DNA from 3 places in the Agarivorans litoreus genome. Region 2 is predicted to be linked to each of the others. Evidence: predicted binding sites of a transcription regulator. Region 2 holds the regulator's gene; each other region holds the start of a gene.

Region 1 (7,568 bases), 3.8 Mb from region 2:
TGCTTATATTACGTAAGCGACCGGTTTGGCCGACCTTAAGTGATAACAGCGCGCTAGTTACCGGCATTTTGATTGGTTTGGCACTTCCAGCCTATGCGCCCTGGTGGATAGCGCTTATTGGCAGTTGCTTTGCGATTGTTGTCGTTAAGCATTTATATGGCGGTCTAGGGCATAATATTTTTAACCCTGCTATGGCTGCCTACGTGCTTTTATTAGTTTCTTTTCCGGTAACCATGACAAGCTGGATGCCTCCACAAAGTCTGTTAGTTGAAAGCTTATCTAGCATCGACGGCTTATCGCTCATATTTAATGGGTTTACCTTAGACGGCTTTAGCATTAAACAAATTGCCAGCATCGATGGCCATACCATTGCCACACCGCTTGATGAGATGAAAACTCAACTTACTTTAGGTTTCACATCCAATGAAATATCAAGCCATGAGATTTATAGTAGTTTTGCAGGAATTGGCTGGCAATGGATTAATTTAACCTATTTAGCAGGAGGTCTTGCGCTTATCTACTTAAAGGTGATTCGCTGGCATATTCCCTTGGCTTTTTTGACCACCCTATTTGTGTTGAGTCTCCTTTCTGCAGCCATCAACCCTGATCATTCAATTCCAGTGCTGCTGCAACTATTCTCCGGCGCAACCATGATTGGGGCATTTTTCATATTGACCGACCCGGTAAGCGCAGCAACGAGTAACCTAGGTAGGATTATTTACGCAAGCTTGGTTGCGTTATTGGTATTTGTTATTCGAAATTATGGCGGCTATCCAGACGCAATCGCCTTTGCTGTATTACTCGCTAATATGGCAGTGCCAATGATAGATCACTTCACCAAGCCCCGAGTATATGGTTACGGCGAGGGAAATAGTAATGACAACTAAGCGCCAATCAATGACTAAAAATGCGGGGATGTTGGCCTTATTCGCCTTTGCTTGCACCTTATTAGTGGTCATCGTTAATTACTTTACAGAGCCAAGAATCGAGCAACAGGTTAAAGCACAACTGATTAGGTCAACCAATGAAGTCTTATCTGAAGAGTTAGCCAAGAGTGCTTACCAACAACGATGCATAGTAGTTAACGAGCCACAGTTTTTAGGCAACGATAAAGACCAAACCATCCGGCTTATTGAATTAAATCAACAAACAGCAGCTTACGTTTATCAAACCATTGCACCAGATGGTTACAGCGGAGAAATTCGCCTGCTAGTAGGTTTAAATGCAGACTCAACTATTAGCGGTGTGCGTGTTGTACAGCATAACGAAACACCAGGCTTAGGTGATAAAGTTGAAACCAGAAAATCAGATTGGATTTACCAGTTTAATGGTCAACGTTTAATGGACGACAAAGATCCGCGGTGGGCTGTAAAAAAAGACGGTGGCCAGTTTGACGCCTTTACTGGCGCTACAATAACGCCACGTGCAGTCATTAAAGCGGTGAAAAACGTGTTGATTTATCACGCCACAAATCAGCAAAGCATTGATGACAATGCAACTGATTGTTAAAGGAGTTATTTGATGAGCGAATATAAACAATTAGCTTGGCAAGGCCTTTGGAAAAACAATCCTGGTTTAGTTCAATTACTCGGTCTGTGCCCTCTTCTTGCGGTTACTTCAACGGTGACCAATGCACTTGGCCTGGGTGTTGCCACCATGCTGGTACTGATAGCCTCAAACACAACGGTATCACTGATTCGTAAATGGGTAGCTAAAGAGATCCGCATTCCAGTATTTGTTATGGTTATTGCATCCTTTGTTACCTGCATACAACTGTTAATGAATGCCTATACCTACGGCTTGTACCAAAACCTTGGGATATTCATTCCTCTTATTGTTACCAACTGTATCATTATTGGCAGAGCCGAAGCATTTGCCGCACGAAACAGTGTAAAACCAGCTGCATTTGACGGGTTAATGATGGGGCTTGGATTTGGATTAGTTTTAGTCGCCGTTGGTGCTATTCGCGAATTACTGGGCAATGGTAGTTTGTTTTATGGTATTGAATTACTACTGGGCGAATGGTCATCCTTCCTATATGTTCAAATCGTAGATTTTAACGAACACTTTTTGGTTGCGATACTTCCGCCGGGTGCATTTTTGGTGATGGGTTTTATCATCGCTTTAAAAAATGTCATAGATAACCGCGCTAAAACCAAACAAGCTGAGTCAGAAACCCTTTCAAACAATACTCAAAGCGCATGAATAAACAGAAAAGATTAGAAATCCTAACTCGACTTAGAGATAACAACCCACATCCAACTACAGAGCTAAACTTCTCTAGCCCATTCGAGCTGCTTGCAGCTGTATTGTTATCTGCTCAGGCCACCGACGTATCGGTGAACAAAGCTACCGACAAGCTTTACCCAGTGGCTAATACCCCCCAAACTATTTTTGACTTAGGGGTAGAACAGCTTAAAACTTACATAAAAACGATTGGCTTGTTCAATTCAAAAGCTGAGAACTTAATTAAAACCTGCAAAATTCTAATTGAACAACATGGTGGCGAAGTTCCAGAAAGCCGCGAAGCCTTAGAAGCACTACCGGGTGTGGGCAGAAAAACAGCCAACGTAGTGCTAAATACTGCCTTTGGATGGCCAACTATTGCGGTTGATACTCATATATTTCGGGTTTCTAACCGCACCAAATTCGCCATGGGCAAAAATGTTGATTTGGTCGAAGAGAAATTGCTAAAGGTAGTACCAAAGGAATTTAAGGTAGATGTGCACCACTGGCTTATTTTACATGGACGATACACCTGCGTAGCACGAAAGCCGCGTTGCGGCTCGTGTATTATTGAAGACTTGTGTGAGTTTAAAGAAAAAGTGGAACTTTAAACGCTACTTTTTCTTTACAACAAGTCTTTCCCCAGAGAAATTACAACGCGTCGGTTTCGTTCGCGGCCCATGGTATTGTCGTTACGTGCGACATGCTTGCGTTCACCATGCCCAGATACTTCAATTACGCTTTCGTCTAAACCACCAGATTTGAAGTAATCTTTTACCATATTGGCACGTTTTTCCGATAATTCTTGGTTAATCCACTTACCGCCATAGCTGTCGGTGTAGGCATCAACCAACACTACATCTATTTCAGGGTCATGTTTCACATAATCACCAATTAATTGCAAACGTTTCTTAGAACGTGGGGTTAGCTCATTACTGTTAGATTTATAAGTCAAAACCGTAAAGGCGATGTCGTCAAACGAGTATGGTAGTAGCCGCCCAACACATTTTAAAAAGTCGTTGTATTGGGTTTTAAAATTAATAGAAGAAATACCCACAGCAGTAGTATGATTGTTTGCATACCAATCATTAAAATAAAAAGTAGGTACATTGCCATCTTCAAGCTCACTCAGCATTTGCCAAGCGGGCTGGGCGTGTACATAGCCGTCAAATTGCTGATAAAAAGACAGTTCGCTAATCCGTTTTGAACTCGCGCCAGGTTTCCATTGAGGCGGAACACTTCTTAATGATACTTGGTGGGTTTCTGCAGAAATTTTATACATATCTAAGTAAAAATCTAAATTGACATTTTTAGATGCACGACTAATGAAACTCGCAACGCCAAAAGAAGGAATGAAATGATCCATTCTGCATTCAATCGGCGTTTTGTTAGACACAACCCACGTTGAGTCATCTAGCGATGCTGAATAATTGCGCACATTTGCTTGGGCAGACATAACGCTTAGTGCCAAAGGCAGCAATAAGTAATATTTCATTTACAGAAATCCTCTCTTCTTCATAAATTATCGGCATCCAAGCGATAATCTTTAAAGCAAATTAGCGATTCTTTGCAGCTTTTGTAATAATGCGCGCCTCAACTAATAGTTACCCACATTATGACCATTACAGAACTCACGACTGAATTGATGTCTAGCCGTTTTCGCGGCTATTATCCTGTTGTTATCGACATAGAAACAGCGGGCTTTAACGCTAAAACCGATGCTCTTTTAGAGATTGCAGCTTGCTTGCTGAGTTTTAACGAACAGGGCGAGCTATATGTATTAGAAACCATACAGTTTAACGTTGAACCTTTTGAAGGAGCCAACCTGGAGCAGGCTGCTTTAGAATTTACAGGCATAGATCCAAGCAATCCCCTGCGTGGGGCAGTAAGTGAGGATGTTGCGCTTAAAGAGATGTTTAAGCCAATACGCAAAGCCTTGAAAGCACATGGCTGTAACCGTGCAGTAATGGTGGCACATAATGCAGCCTTTGATATGAGCTTTTTTAATGCCGCAGTAGAACGCTGTAATATCAAACGTAACCCCTTTCACCCTTTTGTTAGCTTCGACACTACCAGTATTAGCGCCTTAGCCTTGGGCCAAACCGTGTTAGCGAAAGCCTGTAAAGAGGCCGGGTTAGAATTTAGCAACGAAGATGCTCACTCTGCACTCTATGACGCGCAAAAAACAGCAGAGTTATTTTGTTTAATTGTAAACAAGTGGAAAACCTTAGGTGGATGGCCACTTGCTCAAAAAGACACTGATGAGAAAAGTTAAATGATGATTTCTAACCCTGTTGTATTGTCAGTGTGTTTAATGCTGCTGTTAAGTTTACTTCGAGTAAACGTGGTATTAGCTTTATCTATTAGTAGTATTGTTGGTGGCTTATTATCGAACTTAAGTTTGGCAGAGACCATTTCCGCCTTTGAAACCGGTTTAGGGGATGGTGCCAACATCGCCCTAAGTTATGCGCTGCTAGGAGCTTTTGCAGTGGCAATTGCTAGAAGCGGTTTAACAGATATGATTGCTAATAAAATTATACGGTTGGTCAATTTGCATAAAGCGCAGCACCTTTCGTTAGTTAAGTGGATGATGCTTAGCGCCATCATATTAATGGCAGTGAGTTCACAAAATTTAGTACCAGTGCACATTGCCTTTATTCCAATCTTAATTCCGCCTTTGCTCGCAGTATTTGATCAGCTAAATATGGATAGGCGAATCATTGCTTGCTGTATTACTTTTGGTTTAGTAACTACCTATATGTGGCTTCCTTATGGCTTTGGCAGCATATTTTTAAATCAGCTACTGCACGCCAATATTTCATCTGCGGGCTTACTAATTGAGAAAAGCCAATTGCCGGTGGCAATGACGATTCCTGCTCTAGGGATGATCCTAGGTTTACTTACTGCTATCTTTGTGTCGTATAGAAAACCAAGAACTTACAAAACAGTAACCAATACCAAAGAGTCCTCCCTCTGTGTAGTAGCGCCTAGTGCTATTAGAGTATGGGTAAATGTAATTATCATATTCAGTGCGTTAGCGGTGAATGTTTATACTGAGTCGATTATTATGGGCGCCCTCACTGGATTTTTATTACTGACCACAGCGTCTGGTATAAAGCCTCAAAACAGTCAGGATCTGTTTATAGAAGGCGTTAAGCTAATGGCTTTAATTGGTTTCATTATGATTGCAGCAAACGGCTTTGCTGGCGTAATGAAAGCTACCGGCGGAGTTCCTGATTTAGTCAATAACGCACAAGCCATACTTGGTGATAACAAAGCCTTCGCTGCTGCTATGCTGTTACTTATGGGCTTGCTAATTACGATGGGGATTGGTTCGTCATTTTCTACCATCCCTATTATTGCTGCGATTTACGTCCCTTTAGCATTATCTCTTGGCTTCTCTGAACTAGCTACAGTTGCGTTAGTAGGAACTTCGGCAGCTTTAGGGGATGCGGGATCTCCGGCTTCAGATTCAACTCTTGGGCCTACGGCTGGCCTCAATAGTGATGGACAGCATGATCATATATGGGACACTGTGGTTCCTACTTTCTTACACTTCAACTTGCCACTATTGGTTTTTGGTTGGATTGCAGCTATTGTTCTATAGAGCTAACAAGCTGTTTTAATTACACATTGCACGTTTAACATCGGACTACGAATTGACTAAATCTGCCTTAAGCATTGAAAAACTAAAACCAAGTTTCTCGCTAGAAGACCTCAACCCCAACAACGATACTCAATGGGTTAACTTGTTGCCCGTCGCGAAATCTAGCTTTGACTATTTTACTCAAACAGAAAATAGCCAACAAATCATGGTATGCCAAGGCGCTAACTTTTTTGATCTTCATTCGGTCTTACAGGACTTTGCGAAAGACTACCAAGCAGAACGGCAAGCTTATGCACTTTTTTTCAATCCAAGTCAGCCCCAACGTCCACATTGTATTCAGCTTACCCCTCAAGCTTGTAGCGTCGTCGACCAAGCTATGCAGCAAATTGAAGACTTGTTGAACAAAGATTTTGGTTCAGAGCTCTTAGCTAAAGAATTTAGCGACGATTTGTCGTTTATAGAAGATTCTCAATCTACCTCTTTGTCAAAAATCTTTAAGGAATTGTTGGACGCTTTAGTGCCTGAGCGTCTTTTCACAATTATCAAACAACTATTTGAATATCTGGTTGAATTACCATCTTTTTCGACAATCGCCAATTTCTATCTAGCTTGGTATAGCGATGAGAGACTTACTTACTGTCACGAGTTCACAAGGACGGAACTATTCGGCCAATACCTCACTCAAACACAGACAAGCTGTAGCGAACTACCGCAAATAAACCTAGGTAAGCTTCAACATTGCACCGCTGGCCTTATAGTCATTAATGCAGAAGATATTCTCGCGGAAACTAAGCTTTGGTTTGAACTAAAAGCATGTTTGACTACCTCTACTTTTTCTTGGGATAAGCTACACTTCAGTAAATTAGTTTGTCAGCCTCAAGATATTGTTATTAATCCCAAATTGCTGGTTATTGGCAATGCCAATGCAATAGCAGAGTTGTACGAGCTAGACCCTAACATAAAGGGCTTAGGTCTTTTAGAGACAGAATTGCCACTTGAGGTGGTTGCCAATGCAAGCAATATTAATTTGTACCTAAGCCAAATTAATGCAGAATTATGTAAACTGGGATTATCTAGTTTGGCGCCAAGTTTATACGAAAGTGTGTTGAGCTATGCGGCAAAACTATGTGAACATCAACAGTATTTGAGTTTGGATATAAAAGCACTCATTGCGCCACTTCAACTACTAGAACTCAACAAACTTGATACTAACAACCAAGGCTTTAATCAAGCTCTTAGTTTGCTAGCTAATAACATTAACCACCAACAACAATTTAGCGATCTATCTTATCGAGACAAACAAACTAAGATTTGTTTAAGCGGTGAGGAGGTTGGTCAAATAAATGGTTTATCAGTTATAGATTTTGCGGGTTTGGGATTATCTTTTGGCGAACCAATCCGCATCACTGCCAATGTATTTCAAGGTGATGGTGACTTTAACGACATAGAGCGAAAAGCCGAGCTGGCCGGAAATGTTCATGCAAAATCGATGATGATTATTCATGGTTTTTTGAATCAGTTGTTTGCTACTGATCATCACTTCCCCTATTCCGGGAACATTGTGTTTGAACAGTCATATCATGAAATAGATGGCGATAGTGCTTCTCTAGCGTCTGCTTTAGTGCTACTTAGCGCTATCGCTAAACTCCCTATTCAACAAAGTATTGCGGTAACTGGAGCCTTAGATCAAAAAGGCAATGTGTTGGCTGTCGGAGGCATAAACGAAAAAATCGAA
Region 2 (7,568 bases):
TCGGCTACGGTTGTAGCTACCCACTTAAGTCAGCTTCTTACTAACAATGCGGCCAGCCTACTTGGCCACGAAGAAGTTCAAAACCTACTTGATATGCTAGGCGGCAGCTTGCCTAAATTGGTTGAAGGCTTAGTGCCAGACACTATGACACTGTCTACGGTAGTTAAGGTATTGCAAAACCTACTGAATGAAGGCGTGCCTATTCGTGATGTTCGCAGCATCGTTCAAACCTTGGTTGAATATGGGCCCAAGAGCCAAGACCCGGATATTCTTACCGCCGCTTGTCGTATTTCTTTAAAACGTTTAATCGTTCAAGAGTTGATTGGTAGCGAGGCAGAGTTGCCGGTAATCACCTTGTCTCCAGACTTGGAGCAGATATTGCATCAGTCTATGCAAGCGGCAGGAAACGATGGCGCAGGTATGGAGCCAGGTTTGGCAGAGAAACTCCAAGTATCATTAACGGAGGCGTGTCAAAACCAAGAAATGGCTGGTCAACCCGCTATCTTATTAACCTCGGGCATACTGCGTTCAAGCATGTCTCGATTTGTTAAAACAGCAATGCCTGCATTAAGGGTTCTGTCTTATCAAGAAGTGCCAGAAGATAAACAAATACGAATTGTGAGTTCAGTGGGGCAGTAGCTTCAGCGAATCAGCAAAAGGAAGGTGAACAGTGAAAATGAAACGCTTTTTTGCAAAAGATATGCGAACCGCGCTAGCCGAAGTGAAGGAAACACTTGGCAGCGATGCGGTTATCATGTCTAACAAAAAGGTAACCGGTGGCATCGAAATTGTTGCTGCGGTTGAACCTTCCAATACTAAACACTCAGCCACTAAAGCCGATAGAGAATTGGCAGAAGACAGTGTCAAATTGTCGTCGATGAATACTGCGTCTGCCAAGAATTCGCCAGCAAAACAGCATCCCAGTCATGATTTTGACGAAAGTGCCAGTTTAAAAGACAATCTAACCAACTTTATGCAGCGCCATCAAAAGCGTCAGCAAGAAAATTTGCAACAGTCTCAGCAGAAGCAACAACGTCCTCGTACTGTTCAAGCCCCGCGCTCTTTGGCGCAGCAGCAAGGTTGGGCTCAGCAAGGCTCCTTATCCAATAAACCAACTAATGCGTCTCTTGGTGGACAATCCGCTCATTCAGCATCAGCTGCTGCTGGCAACGAAGTTGGCGAACTTAAAAAAGAAATGGCCGCCATGCGCAAGTTGCTTGAGCATCAAGTATCTGGGTTAATGTGGCAGGAGGTCGAGCGTCAAGAGCCAGTTCGCGCGATGTTAATTAAGCAGTTGCAGCTAGTGGGTTTTGATGAAGATATGGCCGACCAAATAGCTGGTTACATTCCTGAAGAGCTTGGAGTTCAAGAAGGATGGCAGCATTTACGAGAATTATTGGTTAATCAACTTCCGGTTGGCCAAGACGAAATTTTATTAAAGGGTGGGGCAATTGCTTTGCTTGGCCCAACCGGCGTGGGTAAAACAACTACTATTGCCAAGTTGGCCGCGCAGTTTGCGATGCGCCATGGCGCCGACAGCGTAGCGATGATTACTACCGACACCTATCGTATTGGTGCACATGAGCAACTCGCCACTTATGGCAAAATCATGGGCTGTGCAGTTCGTGTAGCTAATGATGAAGAAGAGTTATCACAGTTGCTTTATCAGTTTAAAGATAAAAAATTGGTGCTGATTGATACCGCCGGAATGAGTCAACGAGATCTTCGCTTACACGAGCAATTAGATAAGCTTGTAAAAAATAGTCGCGTTAATATTCGTAACTATTTGGTGATGTCAGCCAATGCACAGCGTCGGGTAATTGAAGAAACTGTGAATCAATTTCAGCGAATTCCTTTGGCTGGTACCATACTTACCAAATTAGATGAGAGCTTGGCATTAGGCGAAGTGTTAAATGTAACCTTGCGCCATGCCTTACCAATAAGTTACGTTACGCATGGTCAGCAAGTGCCTGAGGATATAGCGGTAGCAGCGCCAACCCAATTAATTGAACAAGCATTATCGGTTATCGATAAGCAAAGCCAGCAACATTTCTGGTTTAGTGAAACCGAACAACAAAAGGTTTCAGATGTATTCTAAAGACAATGAATTTGACCAAGCTAGCGGCTTAAGAATGATGCAACAAAAAAACAATGTAAAAGTTATCGCTGTAACGGGCGGCAAAGGGGGCGTAGGTAAAACTAACGTGACCCTTAACATGGGTATAGCCATGGCTGCTCAAGGTAAGCGTGTAATGGTACTGGATGCCGATTTAGGCCTAGCAAATGTAGATGTGCTGCTTGGTTTACGTGTAACTAAAAACCTCTCTCACGTTTTATCCGGTGAGTGCACCTTAGATGAAGTATTGGTTAAGGGCCCCAATGGCATTTTAATTGCCCCAGCGACTTCGGGGACGCAGTCAATGGTTGAGTTAAGCCCAGCCGAGCACGCAGGACTTATTCGTGCATTTAGTAGTATGAAAACACCTATTGATGTGTTGCTGGTTGATACGGCGGCAGGCATATCTGACATGGTGTTAAGTTTTGCTAAAGCGTCACAAGATATTTTAGTTGTGGTGTGTGACGAGCCAACTTCTATCACCGATGCATACGCGTTGATTAAACTGCTTTCCAATCAACATGGTGTGTACAAGTTTAAAATAGTCGCCAATATGGTTCGTAGCCTACGCGAAGGCCAAGAGTTATTTGCTAAGCTTACCCGAGTTACCGATCGCTTCTTAGATGCTACACTCGAATTAGTATCCTGTATTCCTTATGACAATAACGTGCGTTTAGCCGTAAGAAAACAGCGAGTGGTGGTCGAAGCTTACCCTAAATCGCCCGCATCTTTGGCATTTCGTTCGTTGGCAAGTAAAGCGTCTACGTGGCCGATTCCCGAACAGGCAGGCGGCCATTTAGAATTTTTCATCGAGAATCTTCTCGAGTTTGGACAACGCAAAAATAGAGAACAGCTTAGTGAATAAAGTTGCCGCTTATGCCAGCGCTAATGACACTAATGTTTTGGTGGAGCGCCATGCAAATTTGGTTAAACGAATAGCCCATCACCTAATGGCTAGGCTTCCGGCTAGCGTAATTGTTGATGACTTGATTCAATCTGGAATGATTGGCTTGATTGAAGCCGCGCGTAATTTTGATGGATCTAAAGGTGCTAGTTTTGAAACCTATGCTGGTATTCGTATTCGTGGTTCTATGCTCGATGAAATTCGTCGTGGCGACTGGGTGCCACGCTCAGTGCACAAAAACAGTCGCGCAATAAGCGACGCGATAGCAGAGGTTGAAAGGGAAAAAAACGGCGATGCGAAGGATGCTGAAGTAGCAGCTAAGTTAGGGGTAAGCTTGGGTGAATATCATTCCATGCTATCCGATGTAAATTGCGGGCGTATTTTAGGCATTGATGATCTCGGCGTGAGCGAAGATGTCATTTCCAGTGAGGAAAGCCGCGAGTTAAACCGACCCTTTGAAGGTTTTGCCAACCAGCGTTTTCAGCAATCTCTTGCAGAGTGTATTAAAGGGCTTCCCGAGAGAGAAGCGCTGGTATTATCGCTGTATTACGATGAAGAACTTAACTTGAAAGAAATTGGTGAAGTATTGAGCGTAAGCGAGTCCCGAGTCAGTCAAATTCATAGCCAAGCACTCGCTCGAGTTAAAACTCGAATGCGAGATTGGACACAATAGAGAAATTCATCCTTACATTTCTTGTAAAAGATGGACTAAAATTGTGTTTATTAAGGCATAATATCTTTATTACATAAATTTTTGGCCTAATTAGTGGCTTGTAAAACATCCTGTTGGGGGAAGTACCTTGGATAAAAATATGAAAATTCTGGTTGTTGATGATTTTTCAACGATGAGAAGGATTATTAAAAACCTACTTAGAGATCTTGGTTTTAACAATACGCATGAAGCTGATGACGGAAATACCGCATTACCTATGCTTAAAGGCGGAGATTTCGAATTTGTAGTAACAGATTGGAACATGCCTGGAATGGAAGGCATCGACCTACTGAAAAATATTCGTGCCGACGAAAGCTTGTCTCACTTGCCTGTTTTGATGGTAACTGCCGAAGCAAAACGTGAACAGATCATTGAAGCTGCTCAAGCCGGCGTAAATGGATATATTGTTAAACCTTTCACAGCAGCCACGCTAAAAGAGAAGCTAGATAAGATTTTCGAAAGACTACAATAAGAAAGGAAGATGCGTGAGCACAGATACTCCGATTATTTCATTAGCCGACGCCAAATCGTTGGTCTCGCTACTTGAAGAAGGAAATGTCGCCGAGGCGAATCAACTTGTTAGTGAGCTCTGTGCTCCAAAAGCTAACCTGCTATTTGATAAGGTTGGTCAGCTCACTCGTCAGCTTCATGACTCTTTAAACGAATTTAAACTGGATATTCGAATTAATGAGTTAGCTAATCAAGAAATCCCAGACGCTAAAGAACGGTTGAACTATGTGATAGAGATGACCGATCAAGCCGCCAATAAAACCATGGATGCTGTAGAGTCTGGCCTTCCTATTGCTGATCAATTAACTAACGAAATCAACAATATTATGCCTATTTGGCAAAGTTTGATGGAACGAAGAATCGAAATTGGCCAATTTAAGGCGCTATGTCACCAAATCGATATTTTCCTTAATAGTTCTTCAGCAAATGCCGATAAACTACGTAGCATGTTAACCGAAATATTGATGGCTCAAGATTTTCAAGATCTAACCGGTCAAATGATTCGCAAGGTGATCACCTTAGTTCAAGAGGTGGAAGAAAGCTTGGTTGAAATGCTTACCTTGTTCGGTAGTGAAAAAGCGGAAGTGGCAGAGAATACAAAAGTGACTAAATCTGCTATTGAAGCCGAAGGACCAATATTAAATAAAGAGCAAAGGGACGACGTTGTTAACGATCAAGATGATGTTGACGACTTGTTGTCTAGTTTAGGATTTTAAGGGAGTAGCGCATGTCGTTTGATGTAGATGAAGACATCTTACAAGACTTTCTCGTAGAAGCGGCGGAGATCCTTGAGCAGCTGTCAGAGCAGTTGGTAGATTTAGAAAAACGTCCAGATGACAGTGACTTGTTAAACGCCATATTCCGTGGTTTCCATACAGTTAAGGGTGGAGCAGGCTTTTTGTCATTAACCGAGTTGGTTGATGTTTGTCATGGCGCTGAGAACGTTTTTGATACTTTACGTAATGGTGGTCGAGCGGTTTCGTCTGAGCTGATGGATGTAATTCTCGAAGCGCTAGACTCAGTGAATGATATGTTTGCGCAAGTACAGGCGCGTGAACCCTTAGCTCCTGCTGCTCCTGAACTGATTGAGCGCTTGCATCAGCTGTCTCATCCTGAGTCTGCTGATGAAGTAGCTGCAGAGCCAGAGCCAGAGCCAGAACCAGAGCCAGAACCAGTTGCAGTGGCGACTAGTTCTGCTGGAGGCAATATTGACGAAATCACTGATGACGAATTTGAACGTTTGCTCGATGAGCTTCATGGCTCAGCAGCGCCAACAGCTGCGTCAACCCCCGCACCTGCCGAAAAGACTGTTAGCGATGGCGATATCTCTGATGATGAATTTGAAAAACTATTAGATGAGCTGCATGGTTCTAAAGCACCTGGCGCTGGGCAGCCCATTGCGCCGAAAGCACCAGCCACAGAAAAGCCCACTTCAAATAGTGACGAAATTGGCGATGACGAGTTTGAAAAGTTGCTCGACCAATTACATGGCGCCGGTAAAGCACCTGATGCGAAAACTGCACCTGCGAAACCAGCCGCTAAGATAGCGGCCACCCCTACGGCAGCTGCAAAACCTGCTGCACCAGCCAAGCCTGCAGCTACAGCTGCACCGGCAAAGCAAGAGCCAGCAAAAGCACCGGCGAAGCAAGCTGTTCCGCAGGGTGAAACCACCGTCCGCGTGGATACCCGTACTTTAGACGAAATTATGAATATGGTGGGCGAACTAGTTTTAGTTCGAAATCGCCTCGTGAGTTTAGGTTTAAATAGCAATGACGAGGATATGTCTAAAGCTACTGCCAACCTAGATGTGGTAACCGCTGATTTACAAGGTGCGGTAATGAAAACCCGCATGCAGCCCATTAAAAAGGTATTTGGCCGTTTCCCTCGAGTCGTTCGTGATTTAGCTCGAAGTTTGAAAAAAGATATAAATCTCGAGCTTGTGGGTGAAGATACAGATTTAGATAAAAACTTAGTTGAAGCCCTAGCTGATCCACTGGTTCACTTGGTGCGAAACTCAGTAGATCATGGTATCGAAATGCCAGATGATCGAGTAGCTTCAGGTAAACCTCGAACAGGTTTGATTCGTTTATCTGCATCGCAAGAGGGTGATCACATCTTACTGAAAATTGAAGATGATGGTGCCGGTATGAATGCCGATAAGTTGAAATCTATCGCTATTGAACGCGGGGTTCTTGATGCTGACGCCGCGGCGCGTATGCCTGATAAAGAAGCTTATAGTCTAATTTTTGCGCCTGGTTTCTCAACCAAAACCGAGATCTCAGATATCTCAGGTCGTGGCGTTGGGATGGACGTGGTCAAAACCAGTATTACTCAGTTAAACGGCTCAGTCGACATCGACTCTCAACTAGGTCAAGGTACAACACTACAGATTAAAGTACCTTTAACCTTGGCTATTTTGCCGACCTTGATGGTTGATGTAGGTAAACAAACCTTTGCCTTGCCGCTTACTAGCGTTAATGAAATTTTTCATCTTGATCTTACCAAAACTAACGTTGTTGATGGTCAAGAAACTGTGATTGTTCGCAATAAAGCTATCCCTTTGTTTTACCTCCAAGATTGGTTAATTAGAAATGGTCAATCTGGTGAACGTAGCTCTCAAGGCCATGTTGTAATAGTGCAAATAGGCCCACAACAAGTCGGTTTTGTAGTAGATAACTTAATTGGCCAAGAAGAAGTGGTGATTAAAGCGCTAGATCAATTATTGCAAGGCACCCCTGGTATGGCTGGTGCAACGATCACCAGTGATGGACGAATTGCATTAATTCTTGATATTCCAAGCCTGTTGAAACGCTACGCCCGTAAGATGTAAGCCTAGCCTTTAAGAAGAATCTAACATGGCAATAAAAGTACTTGTAGTTGATGATTCGAGTTTTTTCCGTCGCCGGGTAAGCGAGATCATCAACGCGGACCCTGCTTTGGAAGTGGTCGACACCGCTAAAAATGGCCGAGAAGCCATAGATATGGTTGCACGCCTAAAACCAGATGTGGTTACCATGGATATTGAAATGCCGGTAATGGATGGTATTAGCGCGGTTCGAGAAATTATGGCGAAGAATCCTACGCCAGTTCTTATGTTTTCTTCGTTAACACATGAAGGTGCCAAGGCGACACTTGATGCTCTAGAAGCCGGTGCTTTGGATTTTATCCCTAAAAAGTTTGAAGATATTGCTCGAGATAGAGAAGAAGCGGTTAGCCTTCTTCAACAAAGAGTTAAGGCTATTGCGCGCCGTCGAGTTAGCTCACGTCGTAGTGTGGTAACTCCACCAAGCACTGCGACTATACGTTCAACTACTGTTAGTAGAACC
Region 3 (7,568 bases), 270 kb from region 2:
GGCCAAACTATCACCAAGTTTCAGCTGCCTTATCGGCAGCTTCTTGCTACACTTCGCCCTTAGTCAAATTTGAGGTTTCCCTGTGTTAGTTTGCCCCTGCGGTAGCGGCAACGATTTTCTTCAGTGCTGTCAGCCCATCATCACCGGTGATTGCTTACCAACAAGTTGTGAGCAGTTAATGCGTTCTCGCTACACCGCGTTTACGCTGGGCGATGCTAGTTATTTATGGCAGACGCACCACCCAGACTATCGACAAGGCGATGCCCCGCAATCTTCAACTAAAGAAGATTTAGGGCAATGGGAAAAGCTACAAATAATCTTTAGCTGTGACTTTAAAGATGGCCAAACAGGCATAGTGGAGTTTAAAGCTCATTATCGCGAACAGGGTCAACGACAAATTTTGCACGAGCGCTCTAACTTTAAGAAAGTTAACGAGCGTTGGTTTTATACTGATGGAGAGTTCGCCCCAAAAGCCTTGGCGCGTAATTCAGCTTGCCCCTGCGGAAGCGGCAAAAAGTTTAAACAGTGCTGTAATAAATCTTAACTTTAAAACTGAATAAATCGAAAACACAATGGAAAGAAAAATTCTATTAACCGAATGCCCAGACGCAAAAGGTTTAATCTCAAGCATTACCAATATATGTGCTAAGCACCAGCTTAACATTATTAAAAACAACGAGTTTGTTGATAACGATGCCAATCGCTTTTTTATGCGTACAGTGTTAGAAGGCTACTTTAACGACCAAACTTTACTTGCCGATTTAGATGGCGCACTTCCAACTGGGAGTACCCGTCGCTTAGAGAGTGCCGGACGCAAGCGTATTGTTATCATGGTAACCAAAGAAGCGCACTGCTTGGGCGATCTACTCATGAAAGCCGTTTATGGTGATATGGATGTAGAAATTGCTGCAGTAGTGGGTAACTACGACAGCCTACGTACCTTGACGGAAAAATTTGATATTCCTTTCCATCATATTAGCCATGTAGATTTAAGCCGCGAAGAACATGAGCAACAAGTGATTAAGGTGGTGCAACAGTACCAACCTGACTACGTAGTACTTGCCAAGTATATGCGTATTCTTACACCAGCTTTTGTCGAAGCCTTTAGCAACAAAATCTTAAACATTCATCACTCGTTTTTGCCAGCATTTATTGGTGCTAAGCCTTATAAACAAGCTTACGACCGAGGCGTAAAAATTATTGGTGCCACCGCCCACTTTGTAAACAACGATTTAGACGAAGGGCCAATCGTAGAGCAACATGTAATTCATGTTGATCATACCTACAGCGCCGAAGAAATGGCCAAAGCTGGCCGTGATGTAGAAAAAGCTGTATTAAGTAAAGCCCTACAACAGGTGCTTGATGAAAAAGTATTTGTATACGGAAATCGTACCGTGGTGTTTCGTTAATTAAAGTACTTAACGCTAAGTGGCTTAGAGTAATCGAAGTCACTTAGTAGCTTGTACATCTCACTCCCTTTCACTTCTTTATCTATTTCTTGTTGCTGCTTTGGCTTAGCTACTTGGTGTTTTACCCGACTGAGTAAGTCAACGTTGTTCATTACCTCATGTGGTAAACCGTCGACACTGTCTTCTGCACACGCCGCATAGCCGCCTAGAGCCTGTTCTAAACGAATTCGTGACGGCTCACCAGCATGCAGGTGCTTGCTCCAATTAGCTTGCACAGGAAACTCATCATCTAGCGCTTTAAGAGCACGAGCTTGAGCCAGTTGAAACTTATCACGTAAGTCTTGCTGAACTTGTTCATGCTGTTGCTTTTGCATTGAAAACTGCGCTTGATCGCACACGTTTTGGCTAAGCATGCTAAGCAATAAATGAAAATGAGCCTGATCACCCTGCAAGGCACTTTGGTTAAGCCTATCGCCCAACTGTAGTTCATCACACAAGCTACTTTGTCTAATTTGCTCAACTAACATATTGCTCCTCCATTACCTTTAAAGCTATCGGAAAAGCAGGCTAAAACTTTAGCAAATTTCGGCCAAATGCACAGATAATAAGCAAACAGTTATCTGCCAATAAAAATGTCGCTGTTTTTACTTTACAGCCCAGCAAGTTCTGGTAATATGCCGCTCCACAAGCAGGAGGGGTTCCCGAGTGGCCAAAGGGAACAGATTGTAAATCTGTCGCGAAAGCTTCGGTGGTTCGAATCCACCTCCCTCCACCATATCGATAAAAAAAGACATCTTAAGATGTCTTTTTTTATGCCCGAAATTTGCCTTAGATATGCAATTAGCGCATAGCAAAATACTTAGTTGAGCAATAACGAGTAGATTTGGAAGTCTTAGGAGTAACAGCATTTAGAAACAAATGCTTAACAAGATAAGGCAGCGGAAACAAATACGCCAAGCTAATTTTAGCTTGGCGTTCCAACCAAATACGGAAAGTAATAAACGGTAAATAGACTAACTTACTAAGTAGAAAGATGTACATTGTGCAAATCTAACCACTCAACTAAGGCGGTCCAGCCATCTTAAGGTTGCCCTAAAGACCTGTAACTTTCCGACCTTGGATCACTCCAAGTTTGGCTTTGACTCAGCGCTGATGAGACCAAAAGACTCACCAACGCCTCAATATTAAATCAAACTTAACTATTTTTGCAAGGTTTAATAGAAGATACTACTTAGGTGCTAACTGTCTATACTTACACTACTTTATCGCTTGGTAACTTATGCTAGGATAAGCCAAAAGGATTAGAACACTCAGTAATGGCAACGCAATACAATTATAGCGACAAGCAAATACTCATTGTTGATGACCAACGAGCTTTCCAGGTTATGCTTAAGGCCATGTTGCAAAACTTTGGCGCAACCGATGTTTATTTTGCGAACACTGGTGAAGCAGCAGTAAGAGCGTGTAGAAAGCGCAAATTCGACATTCTTTTAGTAGATTATAACCTTGGTACTGGCAAGAATGGTGGCCAGCTTTTAGAAGAACTTCGTGTTAGCGAGTTGTTAGAAGTTGACGCGCTGTTTTTTATTATTAGTGGTGACAACAATAAAAGCATGGTGCTTAGTGCTCTAGAAATGGAGCCAGACGAGTTTATAACCAAACCATTTTCTCAGTTTCAGTTACACAACCGCCTAGCAAGAGCCCATGTAAAGCGTCAAAGTTTGCGCGAGGTGTATCACGCATTATCTAAAAAACAGTATCAGCAGGTTATAGAGCTGTGTGACAAACAAATTGAAGCAGAGAGTCGTTACAGTAATTATTGCCGAAACTTACGTGTTGAAGCGCAAATCGCCTTAGGTGAATACCAAGCCGCTAAACAGGCTTTAGAAGCCATATTAGAACAACGCAAACAAACCTGGGCCAAAGCCACCCTTGGTCGCGTTCATCTATTGCTAAAAGACCATAAAAACGCCATCGAAACACTTAGCCGTTCTATTGCAGAAAGCCCATTACTACTCACCGGCTACGATTGGTTAGCTCGCGCTTACCGAGCCAACGGCGAGCTAGACAAAGCCTTAGAAACCGTACTAAAAGCCTCTAAGTTGGCAGTAAATAGTATTGAGCGACAACAGTTACTCGCCGAGCTTGCGATGGAGGCTGGCGATTTAACCCTAGCCAAAGAAACCTTTTCTACTATTTTGCAGCTTGCTAGGCGCTCTATTCACCGCGGCCCCCACCACCTTTGTAATTATGTGCGCAGCTTGATTGATGAAGCACAAAACGAAGATGATTTATATCGGAAAAATCGCTTACTTCAAGAAGTAAACTCAGTGTTATTTCACGCAAGACGCGAAGAGGGTAAAGATGATGATTTTAATTTTGATGCCTTTGAGGGCATAAGCCAAGCACGGGTGCATGCCACCAAAGGTGAGCTAAACAAAGCCAAACGATTGCTGTTTGATAGCCACGACGGTTTATTAGATGCCCCCAGTAAAGTGAGTGGCGAGTTGTTGCCTGATACCTTCCTAACCCTAAATTCCGTGGGAGAGTTCGAGTACGCAATGCCCTTTGCTGAAGAGTTAGAAAAACGCGATGGCATTGACCCGATATCGCTGTCCTCTGCCCACAAGGTGCTAAAAGCCGAAGATTTTGAGCTAAAGCTTGGCCAGTTTCGCGAATACAACAAAATGGGCATTGAAGCCTACGAAGAGAATCGCTTCCACGAAGCCACTAGCTATTTTGATAAAGCCTTACAAGTGGCTCCTGGTAATACTGGTGCAATCTTAAACAAAATTCAGGCGATTTTGAAACAACTCAATCAGTCGGAAAAAGGCCTAAGCGGTCAATTATTATCTGACTGTAAAATAACCATTAAATTACTCGACGGGCTGAAATTAAACGATAACCACGCCGAACGTTATTCAACCTTAAAAAGTGAATTCCAGCAGCTAGGCAGCAAGAAAAAGTAACTCCTTGCCTCTACACTCCAGCCACTAAAGAGTACTCGCAAAATTTTTCTTTTGAAATACACTTATCTTAAGGCCAGTGAATAAAACTGGCTAATAATCAGATTGTTGGTTAATAGCCGGAGAGTTAGCAAAATATGGAGAAATGCTGCGAATGCTTGTATCAAGAGAGTTCTGGTGCCAGCTGCAAACAACCAGCCTTAGAAAGCGGTTTGTGTTTTTGGCATGATCCTGACGTAGATAAATCCAGTGACGAGATAAAAGATCAGCTAGAAAGCCATGCCAAAAACGGCGGTATGTTACGTGGTATAAGTCTAAAAAAAGCTAAGCTCGCAGGAATAGATTTAGTTCGCTATAACAGTAAGCAAGGTTACGACTTATCTGGTGCTGATCTCTACCGATGTGACCTGAGAGGGGCCCACCTTTTTAATATTAACCTGCAAAGCGGCAGTTTAATGAAAGCCGATTTACGGGGAGCCAATCTTAATCACGCAAATCTAACAAAGACCAATCTGCTGGGAGCCAAAATGGACCAATGCAAATGCGACAGCCTTTGCGTTGGCGAAAAAGTACTTCAAGAGCAATTAGGTAGCGCAGCAGAGCAGCAACAAGATAAAGAAGCCATGGCCGACTATTACCAACAAGCCGAAGAAGTGTATCGCGGCCTGCGTAAAACCGCCGAGTCGGAAGGTTTGTTTACTACTGCAGGCGTATTTTTACGTAAAGAGCTCACCATGCGACGCTATCAAATGCCCAAGCTTTCTTATCGGCGCGGAATATCTAAGCTAGTTGACTTAGTATGCGGTTATGGAGAGTTGCCAATACGCGTAGTGTATACCTCACTCTTTATCATTTTAAGCTGCGCCATCATTTACTTTTTTACTGGCATCCATTTCAACGGTAACATTGTTTCTCTCGATATTAATCAAAGCCTTGGGCAAAACGTTGTGGCTTTTTTTGAATGCTTGTATTACAGCGTGGTCACTTTTACCACTCTTGGTTACGGCGACTTTACCCCAGTTGGACTTTCCCGTATGTTCGCTGCCATAGAGGCCTTTAGTGGCAGCTTTATTATTGCCTTGTTTGTTGTGGTATTTGTAAAAAAAATGACCCGCTAGTGCTGTTGAGGCGACTTTTCTTAGACAAGCAGTGCTTTTTAACTAGCACTTTCGTAAAGTTAGATTAACATTTACTTTTTACTCAACCCCCTAGTAAGGAATCGACTTTGAAATTTGTGGTTCTCGCTCTACTCGCTATTTTTGTGATTTTATTTATTCTCCGCGCCAATAATAACGCCAAAGCGGTTAAACAAAACCGTCAGTTAGGCCACGACTTTCTTGCTGAAAACGCTCAAAAAGACGGTGTGATAACTACAGAGTCTGGGTTGCAGTATCTAATCCTTGAAGATGTTGTAGAAGGTGCTGAGAAACCTTCTGCAAACAGCACTGTAACCGTTCATTACCATGGAACACTGTTAAGCGGCTTAGTGTTTGATAGTTCGGTAGAACGTAACCGCCCTGCTCAATTCCCACTAGGGCAAGTTATCGCGGGCTGGACCGAAGGCTTGCAATATATGAGTGTAGGCGAGAAATTCCGTTTCTTTATTCCCAGTCAATTGGCCTATGGCGACCGCAGCGTAGCGTCAATTCCTGCTGGCTCTACCTTAATTTTTGAAGTGGAGTTGCTATCAATAGATAGTAAGTAAATATTTCGGGTAAATGCAAAAAGCCTTGGCGTGACCAAGGCTTTTTTCTATCAATTTTCTTTACTAAGAACTGGCTAACGCTTGCTCAAAGTCCTTGAGTAAATCTTCAGTATCTTCAATACCAATTGAGCAACGGATCATTGTTTCACTGATTCCCGAGGCTTGACGTGCCTCTAAACCCATTTCAAAGTAAATGGTTTGGGCAACAGGCAAGGCTAAAGTTCGATTATCCCCTAAATGGGTCGCATTAATTACGATATTGGTTTTATCTAAAAACTCTGTGCTGTTGATCCCATCAACTAAATCAAAGCTAACCAACGCGCCATAGTGCTTAAACAAGTCACTTGCTCGTTGATGCTGAGGGTGAGAAGCCAAGCCTGGGTAATACACCTTAGCCACTTTAGGGTGCTCATCTAACATCTTGGCTAAGGCTAAGGCATTGGCACACTGGCGCTCCATACGCAGGGCCATGGTTTCTGCCCCTACCGAAAGCAAATGCGCAGCTTGCGAGCTCAAGGCTCCACCAAAGTCTCGCAGGCCTTTTTTCTTAATTTGGTTAATGCCCCACATCTTAGGATCGCCACTGCGATAACCTTCAAAAATATTGGGATAAGCACTCCAATCAAATAAACCTGTATCACTTACCGAGCCACCCAATGCATTACCATGGCCGCCAACATACTTTGATAATGAGGTAATGATTAAGCTCGCACCTACAGACTTAGGCTGAAAAAGGTAAGAAGAGGTTAAGGTATTATCCACTACGTAAACTAAACCTCGTTGCTCACATAACTTTCCAATCCCCGCTAAATCAACTATCTGGGTGGCAGGATTAGCAATGGTTTCAACAAACACCATTTTGGTGTTGGCTTGGCAAGCCTGCTCTACTGCGTCACTGCTTGTGGCATCCACTAAGGTCACCTCAATGCCATAACCTTTTAGCGTGCCAAATATGCTGCTGGTGTTACCAAATAAAAAACGACTCGCTACGATGTGGTCACCAGCCTTTAGCAAGGTTAAGAACACCGTACCAATGGCCGCCATACCGGTACCAAATACTAAACTGGCAACACTCTCATCAAGCATGGCAATTTTGCGTTGTAAGTAATCGAGAGTAGGCGTTGATTGGCGCGCATAAGCATGGCCAACTTGCTTGCCTTGAAATACATCCACCAAGTCTTGAGTGGCAGCGTATCCATAAGGTACCGAATTATGAATTGGCGCATGAACAGCGCCATCCTCTACGCCAGCTAAACGGTCGCAGTGAACCAGCTGTGTTGTGAATCCTTTAAAGCTCATAGGGCTACTTCTAGTAAAAACCAAGTGCCGCTATTATGCCTTAGCCAAGGTCTAAAAACGAGCAGCCCTCACTAAGCTAGTTCTGAGCTAGATTTTCTTAGCCCAAATACTGCAACCTTTGGCAAATACTTGCTTAATCGCTAACGACTGCTGGTCAAGAACGACTAAATCGGCATCAAAGCCTGCTGC

What was found. Region 2 encodes FliA, which starts transcription of late flagellar genes. Its sites were predicted from a motif close to CTAAAGNTNNNNNNNNNNNNGCCGATA; they were not measured.
Region 1: K5L93_RS00180 (flagellar protein MotY) is a predicted target of FliA. The motif match lies at 3,750-3,776, and genes of this name have one in related genera.
Region 3: K5L93_RS16345 (VC2046/SO_2500 family protein) is a predicted target of FliA. The motif match lies at 1,962-1,988, and genes of this name have one in related genera.

Annotation. Positions count from the first base shown of each region.
Region 1 covers NZ_BLPI01000001.1:29,734-37,301, forward strand. Annotated here, with positions in the region: gene rsxD (electron transport complex subunit RsxD) at 1-887, shown strand, start outside; gene rsxG (electron transport complex subunit RsxG) at 877-1,509, shown strand; gene K5L93_RS00170 (electron transport complex subunit E) at 1,522-2,205, shown strand; gene nth (endonuclease III) at 2,202-2,837, shown strand; gene K5L93_RS00180 (flagellar protein MotY) at 2,852-3,721, opposite strand; gene rnt (ribonuclease T) at 3,842-4,501, shown strand; gene K5L93_RS00190 (Na+/H+ antiporter family protein) at 4,505-5,833, shown strand; gene K5L93_RS00195 (AAA family ATPase) at 5,886-7,568, shown strand, end outside.
Region 2 covers NZ_BLPI01000001.1:3,810,351-3,817,918, forward strand. Annotated here, with positions in the region: gene flhA (flagellar biosynthesis protein FlhA) at 1-639, shown strand, start outside; gene flhF (flagellar biosynthesis GTPase FlhF) at 671-2,098, shown strand; gene K5L93_RS17530 (MinD/ParA family ATP-binding protein) at 2,088-2,981, shown strand; gene K5L93_RS17535 (RNA polymerase sigma factor FliA) at 2,974-3,693, shown strand; gene cheY (chemotaxis response regulator CheY) at 3,821-4,204, shown strand; gene K5L93_RS17545 (protein phosphatase CheZ) at 4,218-4,958, shown strand; gene K5L93_RS17550 (chemotaxis protein CheA) at 4,970-7,072, shown strand; gene K5L93_RS17555 (protein-glutamate methylesterase/protein-glutamine glutaminase) at 7,098-7,568, shown strand, end outside.
Region 3 covers NZ_BLPI01000001.1:3,538,145-3,545,712, reverse strand. Annotated here, with positions in the region: gene K5L93_RS16355 (YchJ family protein) at 83-544, shown strand; gene purU (formyltetrahydrofolate deformylase) at 573-1,409, shown strand; gene K5L93_RS16345 (VC2046/SO_2500 family protein) at 1,406-1,936, opposite strand; tRNA gene K5L93_RS16340 (tRNA-Tyr) at 2,101-2,184, shown strand; cyclic di-GMP riboswitch class I at 2,473-2,556, opposite strand; gene K5L93_RS16335 (response regulator) at 2,726-4,378, shown strand; gene K5L93_RS16330 (ion channel) at 4,513-5,493, shown strand; gene bamJ (BamJ family beta-barrel-assembly machinery protein) at 5,601-6,080, shown strand; gene K5L93_RS16320 (cystathionine gamma-synthase family protein) at 6,144-7,379, opposite strand; gene iadA (beta-aspartyl-peptidase) at 7,467-7,568, opposite strand, start outside.